DNA from 3 places in the Microbaculum marinum genome. Region 1 is predicted to be linked to each of the others. Evidence: predicted binding sites of a transcription regulator. Region 1 holds the regulator's gene; each other region holds the start of a gene.
The links. The regulator LexA, encoded in region 1, represses DNA repair genes until DNA is damaged. The targets are predictions, from matches to a motif close to TGTTCNNNNTGTGTTCNG.
Positions count from the first base shown of each region.

Region 1 (6,935 bases):
GGGCATCATGCTGATCCTAGGATCGGTTCTGATCATGGCGTTCGCCGACGCTTTGGTGAAGCTTGTCAGCACCGATCTCACGGTCTGGCAGGTGTTCGTCGCACGATCGGTCGTGGCAATTCCGCTGCTGGCCGGGGTCTCGATAGTGACGGGCATGCGGCTGCGGCCCGGTTCGCTGATCTGGAGCCTCCTGAGAAGCGTCCTGCTCGTGCTGACATGGCTCGCCTTCTACGCCTCGCTTCCGGTGCTCAGCCTGTCGGTGGCTGCGGTTGCCGTCTACACGAACCCGATCATCACTGCGCTGCTGTCGGCGGCGCTGATCGGGGAACCGGTGACACGCCGTCAATGGGGCGGAGTCGTGCTCGGCTTCCTGGGAGTCGTCACAATTCTCAAACCCGGAACGGACGCCTTCTCCTGGTACACGATCCTGCCGTTGCTGGCTGCGGGGTTCTATTCATCGGCCATGGTCCTGACCCGGAGCCGGTGCCAGCGGGAAGCGCCGCTCAGCCTTGCCCTGACATTGCACGTATCGTTCCTGGCGATCGGCGTGGCGGTCACAGGCGCGCTGGCATTCGCAGCGCTTGCTCCCGATACGAAGGAAGCCTTTCCGTTCCTGTTTGGCGATTGGGCCCCGATGGGCGGACGGGACTGGGGCCTGATGGCCCTGCTCGGCGTGTTGTCGGCGGTCTATTTCATGGGCGTGGCGCGTGCCTATCAGGTGGCCGCACCGTCGACCGTCGCGACGTTCGACTACGCATACCTGGTCTCGGCGGCGCTGTGGGGATTCGTGTTCTTCGCCGAACGGCCCGGCCTCACGACGGTGTGCGGAATGGTCCTGATCACCGCCGCCGGCCTGCTGGTGGCTGCGCCGTCGAGAAAGGCGCCGGCAGAGGAAGCGGGGATGGTCTGAAGCGCTGACTTGGCGGATTTCGGAATCGGGCCGCTAGTATGCCTTCCCCCGTGCCGTGATCGGCCAGACAGCCTCGACCTTGCCGCCGCGCACGCCGACATACCAGTCGTGGACGTTGCAGGTCGGATCGCAATGGCCGGGAACCAGTCGGAGCTTGTCGTTGATCTTCAGAGCCCCGCCCGGATCGCGTATCTGGCCGTGCTCGTCCGCGCCGGCGACATACTCGACGTCGTTGCGGCCGAACACCACCGGCAGGCCCGAATCGACGGACTGCGCCTTCAGCCCGGCGTCGCAGACGGCCTCGTCCGGCTTCACATGGCTCATCACCGAGGTCAGGATGAACAGCGCGTTCTCGAAGTCGCGGATCGGCGCGCCGGTCTCGTCGCGAATGCGCTGGTAGTCGGCGTCCATGAACGCATAGGAGCCGCATTGCAGCTCGGTGTAGACGCCGGAGCGTCCCTCCAGGGCGAAAGTGCCGGTGCCTGCGCCGGTGACATGCGGGCAATCGATCCCCGCCGCTTCCAGCAGGTCCAGGGTTTCGCGCACCTTTAGGACGGCCGCGTCGATCCTCGACTTGCGGTCCCGATAGTCGCGAACGTGCTGCGCGCCGCCATGGTAGGCCTGGAGGCCCGCAAAGTTCAGGTTCGGCGCCTCCCGTACCGCTTTCGCCAGTTCGACGGCCGGCCGCCCGGGGGCGACGCCGCAGCGGCCTGCCCCGCAATCGATCTCGACCATGACATCCAGCCAGGTGCCGTGGCGCATCGCGGCCTCAGAAAGTTCGGCGACGTTGGCGAGGTCGTCCACGCAGACGCCAACGCGCGCGCCCCGGCCCGGCAGCCGCGCCAGCCGGTCGATCTTGGCCGGGTCGCGGATCTGGTTCGACACCAGGACATCGGGGATGCCGGCCCGCACGAAGGCCTCCGCCTCGCTGACCTTCTGGCAGCAGATGCCGCAGGCACCCGCCGAAATCTGCAGCCGCGCGATATCGGCCGACTTGTGCATCTTGCCGTGGATCCTGAGACGCACGCCCATCTCGTCGGCAAGGGCCTGCATGCGGGCGATGTTCCGGTCCAGCGCATCGAGATCGACGAGCAGGCACGGAGTCTGGATCTCGGCCTCGTCCATGCCCGGCATCGCCGGAACGTCGAACCCTACTTCCAGGTCGTCTGGGGCGGATACCTGCAAAACACTACTCCCCCGGCGCCCGGACGAGGACCGGCTCGTCGAACGTGAACACCTCGAGATTGTCGCCCTCGCCGTCCCGGTCGACGATGAGGAAATCGGATGTCTCGCCGAGCGGGGTCAGCACGCCGTGCCAGACGTTGCGGTCGTAGTTGACCCCTTGCCCCGGTGACGTAAGGAATGCGCGGGGCCGCACCGGACGTCCGTCTTCGTCCTCGCAGACCACGACCAGAAACCGGTTCCGCGACAGCGGATGGAACGCCTGACTGCCGAACGGATGGCGCTCCACCATCTCCACCAGGAGCGGCAGGGTGCTCGGCTCGCCGGTGACGAGACTGACGATGACGCGCCCGCCCGGCCCGGTTGCCTCGACATTGGCGAGATCGTGAAACCGGCGGCAAGTTCCGTCGTTGATCGCAAAGTTGCGCGCGCCGTCCTTCTGAAGCACCTGTCCGAACGGGGCGAAGGCTTCCGGGGTCAGGGGTTGCGGCTGTAGCGAATGCGGCACCGGGAGAATCCTAAATCTCTGATCGCATCTGGAACCGAGAGGCGGCCATGTCTGTCACGAAACTAAAATCATACGCCGAGACTATGCCCAAACCGAATTTTCAGAATGGCTTGCGGCTCGATCCCCGCCGCGGGACAATGGATCCGATCGCCGACCAGGACTTTCCCGACAGACCGGACACGGAACAATGGCGACGTGGCTGATCGCGATACTGACCGCACTGCTCGCGGCGGCGACTCTGGCGCCGGTATCCCGGATCCCGCATGGTTTCGTGCGAGTTTGCGACTTTCCCAAGCTGCAGATCATCGCACTCACGATTGCTGCGGCGGTCGCCACCCTGGTGTTCCTGCCGTGGGGCACCACCGTCATCGTGCTGGTCGCGGTCCAGGTCCTGATCATACTGGTCCAATCCGTTGCCTGCGTGCGGTTCACGCCCCTGTGGCGGGTTCAGTCGCTCCGTTTCGACGGCACCGCCGACAACCCGGCGGTCGTCCGCATCCTGGTCTCGAACGTGAAGATGTCGAACCGGGACCATGGCCGGCTGATCGAGGTGGTGCGGCGCGAGGCTCCCGATTTCGCGGCTTTCCTAGAGTGCGACGGGCCATGGCAGACGGCGCTGTCCGAACTGAAGGACATCCTGCCACACGCGCTCGAACATCCGCTCGACAACTCCTACGGCATGATCATCCTGTCGCGCATTCCTTTTCGCTCAGCCGAGTTCCGGTTCGTCTTTTCCGACGAGGTTCCGTCGGCAAGGATTGTCGCCGAAACCGGGGCCGGAGATCCGTTTGCGCTCTACGTGGTGCATCCCGAACCGCCGGTTCCCTATGCCGACACGATCGGACGCGATGGCGAACTGATCCTCCTCGCCCGGGATGCCAAGGCCGAGTCGCTACCGACCATCGTAACCGGCGACATGAACGACGTGGCCTGGTCGCCGACCACGCGTCGATTCCAGCGCCTGAGCGGACTGCTCGACCCACGGGTCGGCCGCGGCTTCTACAACAGCTTCGACGCCCGATACCCCCTGCTGAGATGGCCGCTCGACCACCTTTTTCACGATCCGCGATTTCGCCTTGTGCGGCTGGAGCGGCTCCCCAACATCGGGTCCGACCATTTCCCGATGCTGTTCGAACTCGCGCTGACAAGTCGCAACGGCGCCGATGAAACTCCGCAGGCCGCGGATTCGGAGGATCTGGAGGAAGCACGAGAGGTTACCCAGGCCGCGGACAATCTGGACCGTGAACCAATCGGATCGGATTGGGAAAAATAGGCCACCGGATCCCGCTACGGATCAGACGCCTCCTTCAGTGCGCGGCGATGCCGATGTGCTTTCCATTCCCCGGCGCAGCGAAAAGTCGCTCAGTCGCAAAACAACCGGCGGCGGCATTGCGTTAATCCGGAATTAACCATTGTCGAACACAACAAGAACATGTATCTATGTTCTTGATTTGTACACGATCTGGATTCGGCGCTGAGGTCTTCGGCGGCAGCGGGATCGGCGACGGGAGCGCGCAATGCTGACACGCAAGCAGTACGAACTGCTTATGTTTATCCACGAACGCCTCAAGGAATCCGGCGTTCCTCCTTCGTTCGACGAAATGAAGGAGGCCCTGGACCTGCGCTCCAAGTCGGGAATCCACCGGCTGATCACCGCCCTAGAAGAACGAGGCTTCATCCGGCGCCTGCCGCACCGTGCGCGCGCCATGGAAATCGTCCGCCTGCCCGATTCGGTCGCGCCCGGCCTGGCGGTGCGCAGCCGTGGCTTCGCGCCCAGCGTCATCGAGGGCAGTCTCGGGAAGTCGCCCCCGCCCGAATCTCGCTCCGAGCCTGAGCCGGTCGCGGATCACGGCGAATCCGTATCCGTGCCGGTGATGGGCAGGATTGCGGCCGGCACGCCCATTTCGGCCATCCAGAACCACACGCACTCGATTCCGATCCCGGTGGACATGCTGTCGCGCGGCGAGCACTTCGCGCTGGAAGTCAGGGGCGATTCGATGGTCGAGGCGGGCATTCTCGACGGCGATACCGTGCTGATCCGCAAGACCGACACGGCAGACACCGGCGATATCGTCGTAGCCCTGGTCGACGACGAAGAAGCGACCCTGAAGCGGCTCCGCCGCAAGGGCGATTCGATCGCGCTCGAAGCGGCGAACCCGGCCTACGAGACCCGCATTTTCGGCCCCGACCGGGTCGATATCCAAGGCCGGCTCGTGGGTTTGATACGGCGGTATTGAGCCGCCACCGCGGTTGACCGTCAGTCCGACGGCTCGTCCGGGGACACACTCCGTCGGGTCCACGGGCGGTCGCCGGCCAGTTCGGTTGCCGAGGTGAGTTTAAGTCCGTGTGGCGTTGCGCGCACAGACACCGCACCGAGCCGTGCCACATCCAACGGGCCGAAGACCAGCGCGTCGCTCCGGCACCACTCGGGCGGCACCAGTTCGCTGACGACGACGTCGGCCCAGGCGCAGTCTTCTGCAAATGCCATCGGTTCCTCGACGACGGCCACGCGCAGTCGCGGCGAGGCGGCGATACAACCCGCCTCATCGCAGGAGGCGGTTGCGGCCGCTTGCGCGGTCTCGGGCTGGCCGACCCGCCGCAGCCAGGTTTCGGCCACGTACTGGGACCGGGCCCGCGGCACGAATACCAGTCCCCCGTCGTCCATCCTTACCGCCGCCATGCCGGCATCGCGCGAAACGAAAAGGTCCGGGATCGGCATCAGCCACGGTGTGGCCATGCCGACGATGATCAGGGGCACACCCAGATAGCGCCAGCTGGTGCGCCACAGGCTGAGCCACAGCCCGCCGGCGGCGACTGCGGCCAGTCCCAGCACCGGCATCGCCGGCACCATCCGTATGGCACCGTCCCAGCCCGAAACGTGATGGGCGACCGCGAGTACCCCCTCTATGCCAAGTCCCATCGCCCCCAGAGCAGGCGCCTCGAGGCCGAACGGCATCAGCACCACCGCCAGCAGACCGGCTGGCATTACCACGAGACTGACAAGCGGCATGGCGACGACGTTGGCGATGAGCCCGTATACCGCCACCCGGTTGAAGTGGAACGCGGCGAACGGTCCGGTCGCGAGGCCCGCAATCAGCGACGTGAAGACAAGGCCGATCAGCGCGCGCCGGAGAAACAACAGGAGCGGCTTTGCCGCCCTGTCCGGCGCGCGTGCCGCGGCCATCTGGACCGCCTCGTAGGCCGCGACCAGGGCGATCGTGGCCGCAAACGACATCTGGAAGCTCGCGGAAACAAGCGCCTCCGGCGTCAGCGCGAGTACCATCCAGGCAGCGACAGCGACGTTCCTGAGCGTGATCGCCGGACGATCGAACAGGATCGCGACCAGCATGATCGCGGCCATCACGAAGGCGCGCTGGGTTGCTATCGAGCCGCCCGACAGGAGGAGATATCCGGCACCTCCGGCGAGCGCGACGATTGCCGCCCACTTCTTGATCGGCCGGGTAAGGGCCAGGGCCGGCGAAAGTGCGAGCGCTGCACGCACCGTCCAGAACAGCGTGCCGACGACGAGCATCATGTGCAGGCCGGAGATCGCCAGGATATGGGCGAGGCCGGACATCCTGAGCGCCTCCTGGTCTGCTTCGGGTATGGCGCCGCGCTGGCCGGTCACGAGCGCAGCCGCGACCGCGCCCGGCGAGCCCGGCAAGGTTCCGACGATCCGCACGGCAATGCCGAGCCGCAACCGTTCGACCCGATCAAGAAAGTTTTCGATCAATCCCGGCGGATCGGAAGGACGCGGAACGGGGGCGCTGACGATGAAGCCCACGCCGCCGATCCCGTCGAAGTACGCCTGACGCGCATAGTCGAAGGCCCCCGGCGCGGCGGCGTCCGGGGGCGGCATGATCACCGCGTCGAAGGAAACCACGGTGCCCGGCTGCGGAATCGCCCAGTTGCCGCGCGACCAGAGCGACAGCAACCGCGGCGGCGGCAGGTTCGCGCCCAACTCGGCCGGCGCCACCAGCAGCCGTGCCGCTCCGCCTTCGCGGCTGTCGACGCTGACGATCCGGCCGGTCACTGCCACCGGACCGATCCTTTCCATGATGACAGGGCCTGCCACGAGACGTGCCCTCACGGTGCCGTCGGCCAGCCCAAGCGCAGCCAGCAATGCGCCAAGGACGATTGCGCCGGTTGGTCGGGCAAACCCCGTGTGCCGGACGGCAAGGCCCGCGACGACGCACAGCAAGATGACCGCGACCAGCGAGGGTTCGCGCGGCAGAGCGAAGTAGACGGCGATTCCGGAGCCGAATGCGACCGGCGTCCACAGGAACAGGCGGTCGCGTTCCCCGTCCATCCGCTCGGCGGCCGACAGCGGGCGGA
Region 1 is NZ_JAZHOF010000013.1:10,874-17,808, forward strand. Features, by position in the region: gene V3328_RS24260 (DMT family transporter) at 1-910, shown strand, start outside; gene V3328_RS24265 (DSD1 family PLP-dependent enzyme) at 944-2,044, opposite strand; gene V3328_RS24270 (ureidoglycolate lyase) at 2,100-2,600, opposite strand; gene V3328_RS24275 (endonuclease/exonuclease/phosphatase family protein) at 2,788-3,873, shown strand; gene lexA (transcriptional repressor LexA) at 4,118-4,837, shown strand; gene V3328_RS24285 (ComEC/Rec2 family competence protein) at 4,858-6,935, opposite strand, start outside.

Region 2 (6,935 bases), on a different contig from region 1:
TGAACGCGCCGGTGTAGGTGGCGGGGTTGGAGCGCGGCGTGCGGCCGATCGGCGACTGGTCGATATCGATGATCTTGTCGATATGCTCCAGTCCGTCGATCCGGTCGTGTGCACCCGGATGCTCGCGAGCGTTGTTGAGTTTGCGGGCGATCGCCTTGTAGACCGTGTCGATCAGCAGCGAGGACTTGCCGCCGCCGGAAACTCCCGTGACGCAGGTAAAGGTGCCGAGGGGAACTTCGGCGGTCACGTTCTTCAGGTTGTTCTCGCGGGCCCCGACCACGCGGATGCGCCTGTGGGCGGATATCTCGCGGCGTTCGTCGGGCAGCGGTATCTGCTCGAAACCGGTCAGGTAGCGACCCGTCAGGCTTGCCGGATTGGCCATGATCTCTTCCGGCGTACCCCGCGCGACGATCTGGCCGCCGTGTATGCCTGCCGCCGGACCGACGTCGATGACATAGTCTGCAGAGCGGATCGCATCCTCGTCATGCTCGACGACGATCACGGTGTTGCCCAGGTCCCGCAGGTGCCGGAGCGTCCCGAGCAGGCGGGCGTTGTCGCGCTGGTGCAGCCCGATCGACGGTTCGTCGAGCACGTAGAGCACGCCCGTCAGGCCCGAGCCGATCTGCGAGGCAAGGCGGATGCGCTGGCTCTCGCCGCCCGACAGCGTACCCGATGACCGGGACAGGGTCAGGTAGTCGAGGCCCACGTCATTGAGGAATGCCAGTCGCTCGCGGATCTCCTTGAGGATGCGGCTTGCGATCTCGTTCTGCTTTTCCGACAGGTCGCGGGGAAGGGCCTCGAACCAGCCGTTTGCCGCGCGAATTGACATGTCGCCCACTTCGCCGATGTGCCTGCCGGCGATCTTCACGGCCAGCGCCTCGGGCTTCAGCCGGAATCCGTTGCAGGCCGAGCAGGGCGTCTGGCTCATGTACCTTTCGATTTCCTCTCGCGACCAGGAGGATTCCGTTTCCTTCCAGCGCCGTTCGAGGTTCGGGATCACCCCTTCGAACGTCTTCTTCGTGTCGTAGGCGCGCAGGCCGTCGTCATAGGTGAACTTGATCGTCGCGCCGCCCGATCCGTGCAGGATCGCGTTCCGGCCGTCTTCCGGCAGTTCGTCCCACGGAGTCGTCATCTTGAATCCGTAGTGGCGTCCCAGTGCCTCCAGCGTCTGCAGGTAGTAGGGCGACGATGAGCGCGCCCATGGCGCCACCGCGCCGGCCTTGAGGGTCAATCGCGGATCGGGGATCACCATGTCGGGATCGATCCGCTTCTCCGAGCCCAGCCCGTCACAGACCGGGCAGGCGCCGTGCGGGCTGTTGAACGAAAACAGACGCGGCTCGATCTCCGTAATCGTGAACCCGGAGACCGGGCAGGCGAACTTCTCGGAGAAGATCAGTCGCTTCGGCTCACCCTTTTCGTCCTTCTCGTCGGCGAATTCCGCCACCGCCAGTCCGTCGGCGAGCTGCAGCGCCGTCTCGAAGGAATCGGCCAGCCGCGAGGCCATGTCCTCGCGCACCACCACCCGGTCGACCACCACGTCGATGTCGTGTTTGTACTTCTTGTCCAGGGCCGGAGCATCGGCGATCTCGTGGAACTCGCCATCGATCTTCACGCGCTGGAAACCGCGCTTCATCAGGTCGGCCAGTTCCTTGCGGTACTCGCCCTTGCGCCCGCGCACGATCGGCGCCAGCAGATAGAGCCGCGTGCCTTCGGGAAGCGCCAGCGTCCGGTCGACCATCTGGCTTACCGTCTGGCTCTCGATCGGCAGTCCAGTCACCGGCGAATAGGGCACGCCGACGCGGGCGAAGAGCAGGCGCAGATAGTCGTAGATCTCGGTGACGGTGCCGACCGTCGAGCGCGGGTTGCGCGACGTCGTCTTCTGCTCGATCGAGATCGCCGGGGACAGGCCCTCGATGTGATCGACGTCCGGCTTCTGCATCATCTCGAGGAACTGCCGGGCATAGGCCGACAAGCTCTCGACGTAGCGACGCTGGCCTTCCGCGTAGATCGTGTCGAAGGCGAGCGACGACTTTCCGGATCCCGATAGGCCGGTGATCACCACGAGCTCGTCGCGCGGAATGTCGACCGAGACGTTCTTGAGATTGTGCTCGCGCGCGCCGGAGACGGATATGAACTTCTGCATGGGCTTTACGGCTTCGACTGGTCCATCGTCGTGGATCCAACGGCCAGATGGTCGGACCGGTTCACGAATTCGTGGAGTTGGCGGAGATCGGCGTTGTTCCGCATGTCAATATAGGACAGGCCACCCTCCAGAAGAACCCTGGCACGACGTCGGAGGCCGCGCGATGCGGTGGCCTCGATGACAGCCGCACCGACCTCCAGGACAGGTGCCCGTGTCGGGGTCATGCGCATGGCCTGTCACCTTCGGCCGAGAATCACGCGGGATTGCACGTTGATTGAGAACATAATAGGAACATGTCGGCAAGGCCGACGTGCAGGACCTTCGGTGCCCCGCCGGGTTCGCCGGACCCCCGATGAGGTCTGTGGAAAACGCTCATCGGAAAGACGGGCGGGGCGACGGCGCTGCGTCGGGCGGATAGTGTCGCCGGCAACTGAGAGACATGGAAAGGGCAAGCGATGTCGGGAAGCGTGAACAAGGTGATCCTGGTCGGCAATCTGGGCGCGGATCCCGAGATCCGTCGGACACAGGACGGCCGCCCGATCGCCAACCTGCGGATCGCGACCTCCGAGACCTGGCGGGATCGCAACTCGGGTGAACGGCGAGAGCGCACGGAATGGCACCGGGTCGTGATCTTCAACGAGGGGCTTTGCAAGATCGCCGAGCAGTACCTGCGCAAGGGCTCCAAGGTGTACCTTGAAGGCCAGCTCCAGACCCGGAAGTGGCAGGACCAGTCCGGACAGGACCGCTACTCCACCGAGGTCGTGTTGCAGGGCTTCAATTCGGCGCTGACCATGCTCGACAGCCGTCAGGGCGAAGGAGGTGGATTTGGCGGCGGGGGCGGCGGCGGATCCGACTTCGGCTCCAGCGGCCCGATGGAGAGTGGCGGCGGCTTCGGCGGCGGCGGTGGTCGCGGCGGTGCCTCCCACGACATGGACGACGATATTCCGTTCTAGGCCGAAGCGGACTCTTGCCCGATCGGTTCGGCGGGGCTTCCTGCGGCCAGGGTCGCCATATCCGGCGCGTTGCGATTAGTCATATTCCAATTTCCGAATATATACCTATATGTCGGATGCGGAATGTGGAGAATTGCTCATGTTGCCTCGCACCCTGCCGGCCGGACTGTCGCATTTGGGGCCGGTTCTGGCGCTGACCGCCGGCCTCCTTGTGGCCACCGGACATCTGCGGGCGGCCGACGGCTTCCTGGTCGAGGAAAGCACCGTCGCCGACCACAAGGCTGTCTTCGCCTCGGTGCAGAGCGCCGACGTCGTCCCCGCACGCGCCAGGATCGGCGGCACGGTGATGGAACTGACGGCGGCGGAAGGCGACGCCGTCAAAGCGGGTGAGAGGATCGCGACCATAGTCGACGACAAGCTCGCTTTGCGCATTCAGGGGCTGGAAGCGAGCATCCGGGGGCTGCAGTCGGCAGTGAACAATGCCGAGACCGAACTGAAACGGGCAGAGGAACTCAAGAGCCGGGGCATCGTTTCCCAGGCTCGCCTTGACCAGATCCAGACCACCTACGACGTCGCGCACAACCGGCTGCAGACGGCGCAGGCCGAAAAGATGGTGGCCGAACAGCAGGTCGCGGAGGGGGCGGTCGAAGCACCCGGCGCGGGCCGCGTCCTGTCGGTGCCGGTGACGATCGGAACCGTCGTGCTGCCCGGCGAGACGATCGCCGAAATCGCATCCGATCGCTACATCCTGCGCCTCGAGGTTCCGGAACGCCACGCGCGGTACATCAAACTCGGTGACGAGGTCCTTATCGGCACGCGCGGCCTGGACGTTGCCGACGACTCCGTCGGCAAGGGCAGGATCGTCACCGTCTACCCGCGCCTCCAGAACGGCCGCGTGGTCGCAGACGCGGAAGTCTCCGGACTCGGCGACTACTTCGTCGGCGAGCGGGCGCTGGTGCGCATCGCCGCGGGCGAACGCCGGGCGATCGTCATTCCATCGGCCTATGTCTTCAAGCGATACGGGCTCGACTATGTGCGCGTCGAGGGCGAGGAGGGGACCCCTCTCGACGTGGTGGTCCAACTCGGCCAACAAGTCAGCGACGGCGAACCCAACACGGTCGAGGTGCTGGGCGGGCTCAATGCGGGCGACCGACTGGTGCGCCCGTGAATTCTGCCGACAGCCCCGATCCGCAGCCGCGCATGAAGCCCGGCCTTTCGGGAACGCTCACGCGCGCCTTCATTTCCTCGCCCCTGACGCCGCTGCTGCTGATTTCCGCGCTGGCACTCGGCCTGGTCGCACTGGTCTCCCTGCCGCGCGAGGAGGAGCCGCAGATCAGCGTGCCGCTCGTCGACCTCCACGTCTCGGCGAACGGACTCAAGGCGGAGGACGTCGTCAAACTCGTCACTGAGCCGCTCGAGACCATCGTCAAGGGCATCAACGGCGTCGAGCACGTCTACAGCCAGACGCATGACGACCAGGTGGTGGTGACGGCGCGGTTCTTCGTCGGCACCGATCCCGACGACGCCATCCTGCGGGTGCACGAGAAGGTGCGCGCCAGCATGGACCGGATACCGATAGGCATTCCGGAACCGCTGATCGTTGGACGCGGCATCGACGACGTGGCGATCTTCGTCGTCACCCTGGCGCCGAAGCCGGAGGCGGCCTCCCGATGGACCGATGCCGGGCTCCACTCGATCGCCCGCGATCTTCTGGCCGAACTGGCGAAGGTCGAGGATGTGGGAACGACCTACATCGTCGGCGGCCGCGACGAGCAGATCCGCGTCGAACCCGATCCCGAACGGCTGGCTCTCTACGGCATCACGCTCGAACAGCTGATCGGCAAGATCGCCGGCTCGAACCGGTCGTTCATGGCCGGCACGGTGCGCGACGGGAACCGAAGTCTGCCCGTTGTCGCGGGCCAGACCCTTCAGGGCATTCCTGACATAGGCCTCCTGGAAATCACCGCCCGCGACGGCCGCAGGGTCTATGTCGGCGACGTCGCCAGGGTCGTCGTCGGCGCCGCGCCGGAGGAGCATCTGGTGTGGCAGGTGTCCAGGAACGAGGACGGCGGGATCGAGCGGGTGCCGGCGGTCTCGATCGCCATTGCCAAGCGGGCCGGCGCGAACGCCGTGGTGATCGGCGAGAACCTCGTCGGTCGACTCGAACTGCTGCGCGACCGGCTGGTGCCCGAGGACCTCGACCTTCTCGTCACCCGCAACTACGGCGAGACCGCCAATGAGAAGGCGGACGAACTGCTGTTCCATCTCGGGCTCGCCACCATCTCCATCGTCTTCCTCGTCATCTTCGCCATCGGCTGGCGGGAAGGCATTGTGGTCGTCGTCGTCATTCCCACCACGATCCTGCTGACGCTCGCCGCCTCGTACGTGATGGGCTACACGATCAACAGGGTCAGCCTGTTCGCGCTGATCTTCTCGATCGGCATCCTGGTCGACGACGCCATAGTGGTGATCGAGAACATCGCCCGCCACTGGGCGATGAACGACGGACGCGACCGGCGCGAGGCGGCGATCGACGCGGTCGCCGAGGTCGGCAACCCGACCATCGTGGCGACGCTGACCGTCGTCGCCGCGCTCCTGCCGATGCTGTTCGTGTCGGGGCTGATGGGCCCCTACATGAGCCCGATCCCGGCGAACGCGTCGGCGGCGATGATCTTTTCCTTCTTCGTCGCCGTCGTGGTGACGCCATGGCTGATGGTGCGCTTCGGCGGCAGGGCCGGGCACCGGGGAGGGCACGGCGCAGCGCGGGGCGGCGTGCTTGGGCGCCTCTACACTGCAGTTGCATGGCCCATTATTCACTCGCGCGCCGGCGCGTGGGCCTTCCTGCTAATCGTCGGGATCGCCACTGTGGCGGCAACCTACCTTTTCTACGACAAGACCGTCACGGTGAAGCTGCTGCCCTTCGACAACAAGTCGGAGCTGCAGGTGGTCGTCGACCTGCCGGAGGGGTCGACCCTGGAATCGACGGACCGTGCGCTGCTGGCGGCCGCCCAACGCCTTGCCGACCTGCCGGAACTCGCGTCGATCCAATCCTATGCCGGCACGGCGGCGCCGTTCAACTTCAACGGGCTGGTGCGCCACTACTATCTGCGCGGCCTGCCCGAGCACGGCGACCTGCAGGTCAACCTGACGCCGAAGCCCGACCGCGACCGGACCAGCCACGATATTGCCCTCGACGTGCGCGCGCGGCTGGCGGATCTCGATCTGCCGGAGGGCACCAGCGTGAAGGTCGTCGAGGTGCCGCCGGGGCCGCCGGTGCTGGCGACGTTGCTGGCCGAGGTCTATGGGCCGGATGCCGAGACGCGCCGCGCCGTGGCCACCGAGATGCGCAGGATCTTCGAAGGCGTGCCCTACATCGTCGATGTCGACGACAGCTTCGGCGTGCCGGACGAACGCCTGCGGCTGCGTATCAACCAGGACAACCTCGAATATCTGGGGGTCGAGCAGAGCGACGTCTACGACGCCATCGAGGCGTATCTGAGCGGGGTCCCGGTCGGCTACTCGCACCGGGGCGGCGGCCGCTATCCCATCGAGATCGCCGTTCGCCTGCCGAAGGAGGACCTCACCGTCTCGCAGCGCACCCTGTCCACCCCGGTTCCCGCCAATGCGCTGCCGGGCAACCGCGGCATCGTAGAACTCGGAGACGTCGTCAGCGTCGAGGAAGAAACCGCGTCCCATCCGATATTCCGCCGCAACGGCCGATCGGCGGAGATGGTGCAAGCGGAACTCGCCGGCGCCTTCGAGGCGCCGATCTACGGTATGATCGCGGTCGCCGACGCCATCGACAGCCACGACTGGGGCGACGTGCCGAAACCGCAGGT
Region 2 is NZ_JAZHOF010000007.1:165,260-172,194, reverse strand. Features, by position in the region: gene uvrA (excinuclease ABC subunit UvrA) at 1-2,143, opposite strand, end outside; gene V3328_RS17495 (single-stranded DNA-binding protein) at 2,599-3,096, shown strand; gene V3328_RS17490 (efflux RND transporter periplasmic adaptor subunit) at 3,236-4,264, shown strand; gene V3328_RS17485 (efflux RND transporter permease subunit) at 4,297-6,935, shown strand, end outside.
Region 2: a site for LexA is predicted at 2,420-2,437, ahead of uvrA (excinuclease ABC subunit UvrA). Genes of this name have one in related genera too.

Region 3 (6,935 bases), on a different contig from region 1:
GCGCGGAATCCGCTGCCCTGCGGCGGGACGTCGGCATCGTCGGCAAGCGCGGCCCGGCCGAACAGGCCGAGCACGATGCCGCCGGCATCGAAGAAGACGATTTCCGCCTGGCTCTGCTCGGACCGCCTCCAGCCGAGCCTGCCGTAGAAGGCGGCGCTTTCCTGGACGTCGGCGACGCCGAGGGTAACGAGGCTGATACGCTGGTCCACGAATTTCTCCCTGTAGTGCCGTTCAAGTCGCGAATTTCCGAAAAGCGCCGCCGGTCCGGCGTCCCGCCTCAGAACAGGCTCATCTGCGAGCCGACCGCCAGCGGCCGCTCGAACAGGTCGGTCCTGAGCTTCGTCCTGCCGCGATTGAGGCGGTTGCGCTCGGCGGCGAGCTCGAAGCGCCGGCCGATCGTCCAGGCAAGCGGTCCGGTTCCCTTCATCCGGGTGCCGAACTCCGACTGGTAGTCCTTGCCGTCGCGCGTCTGCCGCATCAGCGACATCACCCGCGCGGCGCGGTCGGGAGCGTTGTCCTGAAGCCACTCCACGAACAGGTCGCGCACCTCCAGCGGCAGCCGCAGCAGGATGTAGCCGGCCTCGCGGGCGCCCGCCGCCGATGCCGCCGACAGGATCGACTCCATTTCCGAATCGTTCAGACCGGGGATGACCGGCGCCACCATCACCGCGGTCGGGATGCCGGCCTCGGCCAGCCGCATCATCGCCTCGAGCCGCCGCGACGGCGTCGAGGCCCGCGGCTCCAGGGCGCGGGCCAGCTTGCGGTCGAGACTGGTCACCGAGATGGCCACCTTGGCGAGCCCCTTATCGGCCATCCGCGACAGGATATCGAGGTCGCGGGTCACCAGCGCCGATTTCGTGACGATGCCGACCGGGTGGTTGAAGCGCTCCAGCACCTCGAGCACCTGCCGGGTGATGCGGTGGCTCTTCTCGATCGGCTGGTAGGGATCGGTATTGGTCCCGATCGCGATCGTCGCCGGCACATAGTTCGGATCGGCGAGCTCCTTCTCGAGAAGCTCGGCGGCGTTCGGCTTGGCGAACAGCTTCGATTCGAAGTCCAGGCCCGGCGACAGGCCCATATAGGCGTGCGTCGGCCTGGCGAAGCAGTAGACGCAGCCGTGCTCGCAGCCGCGATAGGGGTTGATCGAGCGGTCGAACGAGATGTCCGGCGACTGGTTGCGGGTGATGATCTTCTTCGGCTTCTCGACCGTCACGGAGGTCCTGAAGGGCGGCAGCTCCTCGCCCGTGCCCCAGCCGTCGTCGAAGATCGAGCGGGCCAGCGGCTCGAACCGCCCGGACCGGTTCGAGCCGGCGCCGCGGCCGCGCCGGCGATCCGGCGCGATGGTCTCGCCGGCGGGGGCACCGGCAGATTCGCCCGGCGCGGCTGCAAAGCCGTCGTCATATTCGGTGAAGCGAGGATTCCGTTCCATCATGGACCCAATCTTAGTGCGCCGACGTGAACATAACAAGAACATTAACCCATTCTGCGCCATTTTTCCTAATGCGCCGGATGGCAGGCGGATCAGCCTGTAGATATAAGAACGCGCATGTTGACGGTTGTGATCCCGACCCTTGATTCCGAACGTCCGCTGGTGGCGACGCTGGCCGCGCTGATTCCGGCCGCGGCGGCGGGCGTCGTCAGCCAGGTGGTGATCTGCGACGGCGGGTCGGGCGACGACACGCTGGCGATCGCCGACGAACTGGGCTGCGACATCGTCTCGGCACCGCGCGGCCGCGGACCGCAGCTGGCCGCCGGAGCGCGCGCGGCACGCCATCCGTGGATCCTGTTCCTGCATTCCGACACGGTTCTCGACGAGGGCTGGCACCGCGAGGTCGCCCACTTCATCGAGCGGACGGGCGAGTCCGACGACCGCGACAGGCGGGCGGCCGTGTTCCGCTTCGCGCTCGACGACTATGGCATTGGGGCGCGGTTCCTGGAGACGATCGTCCAGCTTCGCTGCCTCCTGTTCGCGCTGCCCTACGGCGATCAGGGGCTGCTCATCTCGCGGCGGCACTACGAGAGCCTGGGCGGGTTCAGGCCGATCCCGCTGATGGAGGATATCGACCTGGTGCGGCGCATCGGGCGGCGGGGACTGGTCTACCTGCGGGCGCGCGCCGTCACCAGCGCCGCGCGCTACCGGCATGAGGGCTACGTCAGGCGGATGGCCCGCAATGCCGGTTGCCTGACGCTCTTCTTCCTGCGAGTGCCGCCGCGCCTGATCACCCGAATCTACGGCTGATGCAGCGCTGGCTGGTGGTGATGGCCAAGGCGCCCCGCGCCTACGCCGTCAAATCCCGGCTTGCAAAGGACATCGGCGCCGCCGAGGCGACGCGGTTCTACCGGGTCGTGCTCAACGGCCTCGTGCGCCGGGTCGCCGGCGATCCGCACTGGCAGACGGTGCTCGCCGTCGCGCCGGACCGTTGCACGCGCGAGCCGGTCTGGCCGCCGGGGGTGGCGGTGACGGCCCAGGGACGCGGCGACCTCGGCCGACGGATGCAACGGGTCATGGAGGCCCTGCCGCCAGGCCCGGCGATCATCGTGGGCAGTGACATTCCGACGATCCGCCCGCCCCATCTGCGGGAGGCATTTCGCCTCCTGGATCGCAACGACGTGGTGATCGGCCCGGCCGAGGACGGCGGCTACTGGCTGGTGGGCCTGAAGCGCCGGCCGGTGGTCGCCCGGATCTTTGCGGGCGTGCGCTGGTCCACGCCGCACGCGCTGGCCGACACGCTGTCGAACTGCCGGCGGCTGAGCGTCGCGACCGCCGCGACGCTGCCGGATGTCGACGGCGTCGACGACTGGCAGCGCTGGCGGCGCGGCGGCTGATCGCGCAGCCGCCACATGCCGGAGCGAAATGCGGCGCCGGAAGATCCCTGTCGAGAGGCCTACAGCCTGAGCTGATAGCTCACCGGCACCCAGCGGTAGCCGTCGCCTGCCTTCTCCACGTAACCGATCGCCGGGAAGGGCATGTGATAGCCGGTAGCGGGGATGCGGTCGGCCGCGACCATGTCGAGGATCTTCTTGCGGCTGCGGACCGCCTCGTCCTTGTCCATGTCGAACGACACGTGCCATTCGGGCTTCTGCAGCGACAGGACGTAATGGTTGGTCGTGTCTCCCCAGATCAGGAACGGCTTGCCGCCGCTCTCGACCAGAAAGGCCATGTGGCCGGGCGTATGACCGGGGGCCGCAACGGCACGGATGCCCGACACGACCTCGCCGCCGTCTTCCAGGAACGTCGTCTTGTCGGCAAACGTCACGACGTTGGACTGGGTGAGGCTGGCGACCCGATCCATCGGCCCGCCGAGCTTGGCCTCGTCCGACCAGAAATCGTACTCGGTGCGGCCGGTCACGTAGCGCGCGTTGGGGAAGGTCGGCTTGCCGTCCTCCATCGTCCCGCCGATGTGATCCGGATGAAAATGGGTGAGAACCACGACATCGACCTGGTCGGGCGTATAGCCGGCCGCCTCGAGCTTGCTGGCGAGTGCCCCCGCGGCGGGCCGCCGGGCAGCGCCGTTGCCGGTGTCGAACAGGACGAGTTCGTTGCCGGTGTTAATCACCACCGGGGTAAAGCTGATCTCCAGCTTCTCCTCGGGGAGGAAGTTTTGCGAGGCGTAGTCCTGGACCTGCTCTGCCGGCTGATCGTTGCCGAAGATCGGATGCGGGCCGTCCACCTGGACTGCGCCGTCGCTGACCGTCGCAATCTCGAATTCGCCGAGCTGGAACCGGTAGACCTGAGGCTGGGTTGCGCCCAACATCGGGGCCGCCGCCCTTGCCGGTGCGGTCAGTCCTCCGCCGAGCACCGGCACCAGGGCGGCGCCGGCGGTGGCCAGAAGCGCATTCCTGCGGGTGATCTGCATGGGGTTTGCGGATTGGTCGTTCATGCTGGTTCCTCCCGGTTTCGAGGCGTTGGCTCGCGCGACGATGGCGGTCGGCGGAGCCTGCCGCAGTAGATAACCCCCGCGTCCGCGACGTCTTCCCCGATCGGGCACAAGTTCACGGCATTGTGACGAGGACCGGATCCCGCAAGCGGCGATGCCGCGGTCGAAAAAAGGCCGGCGAGGGGACGCCGGCCTTAAGGTCCAGGGAGGATCGCGGCCGCGTCAGAATGCCTGGCTCTGCGACCGGGCCACGACCAGTTCGGCTCCTGACGTCAGGGACGAGGCGACACCATCCACCTTCAGGCGCAGTCCCGTGACGAACTGCTTCGTCTTCGGCGACTTCGGCTTCCTGACCTCGTTGACGTAGAGCGTGCCGACCAGCGGGATGTCGATGCTGACATTCCTTTCGGTGACATCCCCGATCGGGACGCCGTTGACCATCAGGTCGAGGACCTGGGTGCCTTTCGACGAACTCTTTCGGGTCCCCTCTTTCACCGTGTCGGTGGAGACGCTGCGGACTTCCTCGGCGGTGACGAGGCCGTCGAGCAGGTCGACGTCGGCGACCGTGGAGGTCATCCTGATCTTCACGCCCGTCGATGTCTGCTTGCCCATTCCCGTCGACTTGCCGCCCGCGGTGGTCAGGAGGTCTCCCCCGGCGATCTCGGCCACCTCGATCGTCCTGACCTTGCCGTTGGTTCCCTTGCATCCCACCCGGATCAATCCGGGACGACCGATCTGGTCGCGGGCTTCGGTACCCACCTTGGCATTGGATTCGGCAAGATAGGCGGCGCCGAACATCGCATTGTCGACATCGAACCGCGAGTAGCCGGCCATCGCATCGGCGACGACGATAATGGTGCCGACCGGGATGTCGAAACTGTTCACCTCGTCGATCTCGACCCGCAGCATCTCTATCTGAATCTTGCCCGAGCTTTTCCTGACCTTCCTGTTCACCGCCTTGATCACGACCTGACCGAGCCCGGGCAACTGGATGACCGAGTTGTCTTCGATGTCCGCGTCGACGAGATTGCCAAGGACGCGCAGGTTGACGAATTCCGAGCGGCCGGTCCCGACACGGAACTTGCTTTTCGTCGCCTTGATGTTGGCGACGGCCTTGATGGCATCGGCCGTGATGACGCCGTCGAGCAATTCGACGTCGTCGACTCTCGCCACGTGCTCGTTCACCGCGCTGGTACTGGACTTCTGCGTGCGCGCCTTGGCGAGCATCAGTCCCACATGTGCGATTTCGCCCTCGCTGCCTGCCCCCAGTCCGTTGACCCTGTTGGTTTGCCACTTGCCGTTGGTGCCCAGGCAACCCGCCGACGTATAGGCGGCGCGGTCGATGGACGCCCGCAGCGAATCGAGCGTGGTTTCGGTGCGAAGCGTGTTGGCTTGACCGAGGAAATGGCCGGGAAGTTCGGCTGCTGTGGCAGCGCCAACAGCAAGCCCCAACCAGACGGGTGCCGCTACGGCAATCTTTCTAATTCTTGTCATTTACTCCTCCGCTAAGTTGAAACCCCGTCCCGGCGACAGGCGCACGTGGCAGACAACCGGACTTCGACAGGATCCCAAAATATCCGCATGCGCATACTCAAGATAACTAGGCACAAGTCTCGTAATCGTCAAATATTGCTATGTTAAATAGTTCAAATGAACTAGTAAACATGCTAATCACTCAAGATATATTAGTATAACAAGATTGTATTTTAGATGATAAGTAAATAGACATGATACAATAATTCTCTTATCGATCATCATGTTAGCCGGCTGCCGTTCAGGTCGCAGGGTGAGAAAGGCCTAATTCGGGGATGGGTGGCGCCCGCAACGGGCACGCGGGTGCAGGGCGTGCGATCACGCGCAATTGTTCGCTGCGGAGGCAGCGAAGGCCAACCGAATCAGCGACTTACCTAGGGTAAGGAGGGGGATCGCCGGCTGAACGGGGGCCCGTCGGCGGTGCCGCCGGTGCCGAACGATGCTCGCAGAGTGCACACCTCACGGCAGAGCGACGTAAATTACTCGAAAGCAATACTTGAAGTATTATTTGCAGTAATGAAGAATCCAGGCCGCGAGACCGGTCGCGGCCCGGAAAACGTCTGCTTGTCGCGCTGTCATCAGCGGCCGTTCGGATAGATGTCGAAGCGATGGTAACTGTCCGGCCGGCCGCGGCTGACCGTGTAGGCGGCATGCTCGATCTCGGAACGGTCCAGTCCGATATCCTTCAGCATCCGGTCGTCGAGTTCCTGCAGCTTGTGGGCTGTCAAACGATGGCGGTACCAGCGGTAGGCAGCCAGGACGGCCGCAGCGGCGAAGCCGGTGACCCGGGACCTGACGCCGGCCCTGGTCCCGGTGCGGCTGGTGGCGGGGGCGATTGCGTAGTTCAACATGGCGGTTCTCCAATCGGCTTTCGGGGTCTCCGGCGGCGGAGCCGGAGGGGCCCGCTGCATCGATGAAAGCAATATGGGGAAGCGCCACTGACAGCATTCTGTCAGGAGCGCCGACGGCTCCTGACACCGTGCTGTCAGGAGTGATACCGTAGGGTCCGCGCCCTGCAGCCTACAGCAATCCGGGACACCCCGTGCGCCGCGCCGACCGCCTGTTCGAGATCATCCAGCTGATGCGCCGCAACGGGGCGCGGACGACGCGCGCGCGCGATCTGAGCGAGGCGCTGGAGGTGTCGGAACGGACCATCTACCGCGACGTCCAGGACCTCATGGCCAGCGGCGTCCCGATCGAGGGCGAGGCCGGCGTCGGCTACGTCCTCAAGGCAGGCTTCGACCTGCCGCCGCTGATGTTCAAGGAAACCGAGATCGAGGCCCTGGTGCTCGGCGCGCGGATCGTCGAATCCTGGGCGGATGCCGAACTCGCCGATGCCGCCACCGACGTGATCGCCAAGATCGAGGCGGTGATCCCCGACCGGCTGCGCGGCTACATGGCCAACACCGCGCTGCTGGCGCCCTCCCATCACTTCATGGAACCAATCACCTTCGATCTGGCCGAGCTCAGGCGGGCGGTGCGGCAGCAGCTTAAGGTCACCTTCCGCTATACGGATGCGCTCGG
Region 3 is NZ_JAZHOF010000003.1:534,106-541,040, reverse strand. Features, by position in the region: gene V3328_RS09645 (VOC family protein) at 1-209, opposite strand, end outside; gene V3328_RS09640 (PA0069 family radical SAM protein) at 278-1,429, opposite strand; gene V3328_RS09635 (TIGR04283 family arsenosugar biosynthesis glycosyltransferase) at 1,547-2,239, shown strand; gene V3328_RS09630 (TIGR04282 family arsenosugar biosynthesis glycosyltransferase) at 2,239-2,826, shown strand; gene V3328_RS09625 (MBL fold metallo-hydrolase) at 2,886-3,881, opposite strand; gene V3328_RS09620 (choice-of-anchor P family protein) at 4,101-5,372, opposite strand; gene V3328_RS09615 (DUF1127 domain-containing protein) at 5,990-6,262, opposite strand; gene V3328_RS09610 (helix-turn-helix transcriptional regulator) at 6,454-6,935, shown strand, end outside.
Region 3: a site for LexA is predicted at 1,456-1,473, ahead of V3328_RS09640 (PA0069 family radical SAM protein). Genes of this name have one in related genera too.